2 regions of the Paenibacillus sp. FSL W7-1332 genome follow, and region 2 is predicted to be linked to the other one. Evidence: riboswitches for the same ligand, from Rfam matches in the RefSeq annotation. Region 2 holds a riboswitch; the other holds the start of a gene.

Region 1 (2,459 bases), 370 kb from region 2:
CAGCGTATTATCCACAATGCTGATCAGTTGATGGTGCCTTGCCCATGTACAGACGGCTTCGATATCCGTAATCATCATAAGCGGATTGGTCGGCGTTTCGATAAATACAGCCTTCGTGTTGGGCCTTCTTGCCCCTTCCAGCGCATCCAGGTCATTCGTATCCACGTACGTAGCTGTAACGCCGAACTTGGACATAATCCGCTCCAGCAGCCTATACGTCCCACCATACAGATCCAGCGATACAATCAGATGGTCCCCTTGACCGAACAAAGCAAAAATCGTCTGAAGGGCAGCCATGCCCGAGCTGCAAGCAAAGCCGGCATCGCCGGATTCCAGCTCGGCGCAGGCGTCCTCCAGTACCGACCGGGTCGGATTTTTCGTACGGGCGTAGTCAAACCCCGTGCTCTGGCCTAATTTGGGATGGCGGTATGCCGTAGCCTGATAAATCGGAAAATTCACGGCTCCGGTTACCGGTTCTTGCACCGAGCCGATCTGTGCCAGCCGGCTCTCTATATTAAAAGGTTTCTTCTCCATCACAAACTCTCCTCCCGTATACTGCTATATTTGCGGACCAATATCGTATGGCGTTTCCTGATATACATAGTAATTGAGCCAATTAGTAAATAATAAGTTTGCATGCGCCCGCCATATGGACGGAGGCGTCCTTGTTGGATCATTATTCGGGTAATAGTTCCGCGGCAGTTCGATGTCCATGCCCTTGGCAACGTCCCGGTCATACTCCCACTTCAGAGAGTCCGCATCATACTCGGAATGCCCCGTGGCAAAAATCTGCTTTCCATCCCGGCTTGATACCAAATAAATGCCTGCTTCCTCGGACTCGGACAGGATGACCAAATCGTCAATGCCTGTAATGTCCTCGCGCCGAACTTCCGTATGACGGGAATGCGGAACAAAGAACATTTCGTCAAATCCGCGGAGCAGCTTGGTACATGTTTCATTGATCGTATGCGGAAATACGCCGAAGCATTTTTCCTCGAGGCTGTATTTCGGCACGCCGTAATGATAATAAAGTCCGGCTTGCGATGCCCAGCAGATATGGAGCGTGGAGGTCACATGCGTCTTGGTCCATTCAAAAATTTCAGTAAGCTCATCCCAGTAATTCACTTCTTCAAACTCCAACTGCTCGACCGGAGCTCCTGTAATGATCATGCCGTCAAAGCGACGGTTCTTCACTTCTTCAAAGGTTTTGTAAAATGATTTCAGATGCTCAGCCGACGTATTCTTCGAAATGTGCGAACTCGGGTGAAGAAGGACAACATCCACCTGGAGCGGGGAGTTACCGATCAATCGCAGCAGTTGGGTCTCCGTCGTTTCCTTGGTAGGCATCAGGTTCAAAATAGCGATCCGCAATGGGCGGATATCCTGATGAAATGCGTGACTCTCATCCATGACAAAAATGTTTTCTCCAGCCAGAACTTCCTTTGCCGGCAAGGCATCCGGAATTTTAATTGGCATCGTGGCTCACTCCTTCGAAATATGAAATGATACATCCATAAAAAAGCTGTGAGAAAGAGCGTTAGACTGTATAAACGCAAGAAGACCTTTCTCAAAGTAGAGAAAGGTCATCATATACGTATCACAATGCGCCTCTCTCATCTGTCAGACTATACAACGGCTTCGAAGAAGCGTCGTATCTCCTGCAAGAATTAGCACCGTGCGATGTTGCCGCCGGTTGCCGGGTTTCATAGGGCTAGTCCCTCCACCTGCTCTTGATAAGATTTCGCTTTATTCAGTTGTCTTAAATTGTTCGTAATTGATACTTACTTTAAATCATTCCCAATTTTTCGTCAAGAACCTTTTCATAAAGTCCGTCACACTTCACCGAAGGTTTCCATACCCTGTACCGTGGCCCCTGGCTGGACCGGATTTCAACTTGAAAGGTCCTACACCCGGCGTTATACTAGACAAGTGCTGTTTAAAACCGAGTATGAAAGAGGTGACATGGAAGATGGACGGTGACCCGAGCCAGAAACTGGATGCACAAGACGCACAACCGCATAGGATTAAGATCAGCTTACCGGCAGAGGGCGGCGTTATTTTTCATGCGCTTTTTATCGTATTCTAACCTTCCTTGATTATGCCCGTATACCGGTGGGCTGATATCCTGTGCCTTTACTGCTTAACCAAGCAGCTTGAATTTGACAAAGGAGTGATATCAGATGAAAATCCGGTTGGTCGATTCGGGCGTATTTACCCCTGTTGATGACATCGAAATGACGCTGACACCTCCGGCCAGCGGCTTCTACTGGCTGGATGCGGATGTGGATGATTTAGCGGAACTGCAGCCCCTCTTCTCCCTGCATGATCTTGCGGTTGAGGATTGCCTCAGTGAAGAGGAGCAGCGTCCCAAAATTGAAATATACGAGAACCACTATTTTATCGTCGTGAACAGCATCCGGTTTGACGACGAAGAGATTTTCCTTCGGGCATTGAATGTT
Region 2 (2,459 bases):
CCCCTGATGGATGAACGAATGAAACCGGGATACCCGGATGAGTTATTCCCGCGTGAGGATATCGTGAAAACGGTTGAAACGCGGTGGAATCCCTATTTTGGCAAATAGCGATCCAAGAACCAAGGTTAATCTGATGACGCGAGGGGGTACCGCCATGCTTCGAATGCTACTTGGGGAACAGCCCCGGCAGAATAACGGCCTGCTTGAGGAAGCCATCGAATCGATGGTCCAAACAACCCGGCTGCTGCAGAAGGAAATGGAGAAAAATCAGGATCCGACGCATGATTTTCGCAAGCTTGAGATTTGGACCCGGGGGTTGATCGTTTCCCTGGATGAGCTGGAACAGAGCTGGAATGCGGCCCGGCATTTCAGCCAATCGATCCAATCGGGTTACATCGATGACATGTCGATTCAGGAGCAAGGGGAATATCAGCGGTATGTGTATTTTTACAAAAACGGCTTCATCCGCGTATTCTCGATCCTTGACAAGCTGGGGACGGTGTTGAACGATTTGTATGATCTTCATACCTCCAAGGTGAAGGCACATTTCTCTTATTTTACGGTCCTGCGGCAGTTTAAATTCCTGAAGGCCCACGGAGAGCTGGCCAAAGAGCTGGAGGAGATCAAGGATCGTTACAAAACACCGCTGAACACCCTCCGGAAACGGCGCAACGCCGAAATCCATTACATGAATTCCGAGATGCAGGATGATTTGTGGCAGCGTCATCAAGGACTGTCGGACAAGATCGAGCTGGAGGATATCGGCCAGCACCTGGACGATCTCAAACAGGGCGTTGATATGGTATGCCGGAGTCTGGCGGCCTCTTATAAATATACGAACAAGCTTTGGGCGAAAAATGGAGTCAGGACTTAGGCACAAAATCGCCATGAAATTCCTTTTGACAAAAACCTGAAAAGAATCTATACTAACTATTGCATTCATTAAATGTTATCAAATCAGATCAAATTAATCGGAAAAATTTCATATCGATGTTTTCTTATCGAGAGAGGCGGAGGGACAGGCCCGATGAAGCCCGGCAACCGACTCCAGCGTGTAATTGCTTAACGCGATGACGCATGGAGTGACATGGTGCTAATTCCTTCAAAGCTACAGGATATCCTTTGGCTTTGACAGATGAGAAAAGGCGTTGACTTTTACGTAAAGAGGGCCCTTTTTGATTCTACAAAAAGAGGCTCTTTTCTTTTGGGTAAATAGATATGAAGCTATGGAAAAAGGAGGATTATCGGATTGATTGAGCTCAAGCAATTGACGAAGCAGTACGGAAAAGCCGGAACTTTAACAACTGCGTTGTCCGAATTGGATTTGTCGATTGAAAAAGGAGAAATTTTCGGAGTGATCGGACACTCCGGTGCAGGTAAAAGTACATTGATCCGTTGTATCAATTTGTTGGAGCGTCCTACCTCGGGCGAGGTGTGGGTGAACGGTAAGAACTTAACGTCGCTTGGCAAGAAGCAGCTTCAGGCGGAACGCCGCAAAATCGGCATGATTTTTCAGCACTTTAACCTGTTGTCATCGGCGACGGTGTACGATAACATTGCGTTTCCGCTGCGTCTGATCAAGACGCCGAACGCCGAACTGGAACGTAAAGTATCCGAGTTGTTGGCCTTGGTCGGGCTCGAGGCGCATCGGGACAAGTACCCGTCTCAGCTATCTGGGGGCCAGAAGCAGCGGGTGGGCATCGCCAGAGCGCTCGCGAGTGATCCGGAAGTACTGCTGTGCGACGAAGCCACTTCGGCTCTTGACCCGCAGACGACGGATTCGATCCTGCGCCTGCTGCTGGACATTAACAAAAAGTTTCATCTGACGATCGTGCTGATTACCCATGAAATGCATGTGATTCAGAGCATATGCGACCGGGTCGCCGTCATTCATCAAGGCGGCATCGTGGAGCAAGGGCCGGTAACGGAAGTGTTCCTGAAGCCGAAGCATGAGGTAACCCAGGAATTTATCCGTCAGGAGATGGACAGCGGCGAAGCGCTCCGGCTGGCCATCCAGGGACAGACAAACGGACCTTCAAGGGCGGTGCAGATTACGTTCCTTGGATCGAAAACGTACGAATCAATTCTGTCCCATACCGTCCATGAGACGGGCGTGAATTTTGCAATTCTGCAGGGTACCATTTCCACGATCAAAGAAACGCCGTACGGCCAACTCATTGTCCGTTTTGAAGGGGAAGAGGGCGCTATTGAAGATACGATTCGGAAGCTCCTTGAGCAAGGATTAGACGTGGAGGTGATTCATTAATGTTCGAACTCGATTTTACCCAGATCGACTGGAAAGAAATATGGACGGCAACCTTGGATACCCTTCGGATGCTGGGGGCATCGGCATTGTTCAGCTTCATTATCGGACTGCCGATTGGCGTGCTGCTCTACATGGCCGCTAGATCCACATCCGGCCTGGTACGCTTCGGATACTCGATCCTGTCGTTCATTGT

Evidence for each region. Region 2 has a riboswitch for S-adenosylmethionine ahead of MKX98_RS28750 (methionine ABC transporter ATP-binding protein). Riboswitches for the same ligand answer to the same signal wherever they lie in the genome.
Region 1: linked by a shared signal. The riboswitch ahead of metA (homoserine O-succinyltransferase) and the one ahead of MKX98_RS28750 (methionine ABC transporter ATP-binding protein) in region 2 are both predicted to bind S-adenosylmethionine.

What each region holds. Positions count from the first base shown of each region.
Region 1 covers NZ_CP150209.1:5,965,786-5,968,244, forward strand. Annotated here, with positions in the region: gene MKX98_RS26955 (PLP-dependent transferase) at 1-534, opposite strand, end outside; gene metA (homoserine O-succinyltransferase) at 559-1,476, opposite strand; SAM riboswitch class I at 1,611-1,740, opposite strand; gene MKX98_RS26965 (hypothetical protein) at 1,949-2,086, shown strand; gene corA (magnesium/cobalt transporter CorA) at 2,181-2,459, shown strand, end outside.
Region 2 covers NZ_CP150209.1:6,331,848-6,334,306, reverse strand. Annotated here, with positions in the region: gene MKX98_RS28760 (hypothetical protein) at 1-108, shown strand, start outside; gene MKX98_RS28755 (Cthe_2314 family HEPN domain-containing protein) at 155-874, shown strand; SAM riboswitch class I at 996-1,142, shown strand; gene MKX98_RS28750 (methionine ABC transporter ATP-binding protein) at 1,250-2,266, shown strand; gene MKX98_RS28745 (methionine ABC transporter permease) at 2,266-2,459, shown strand, end outside.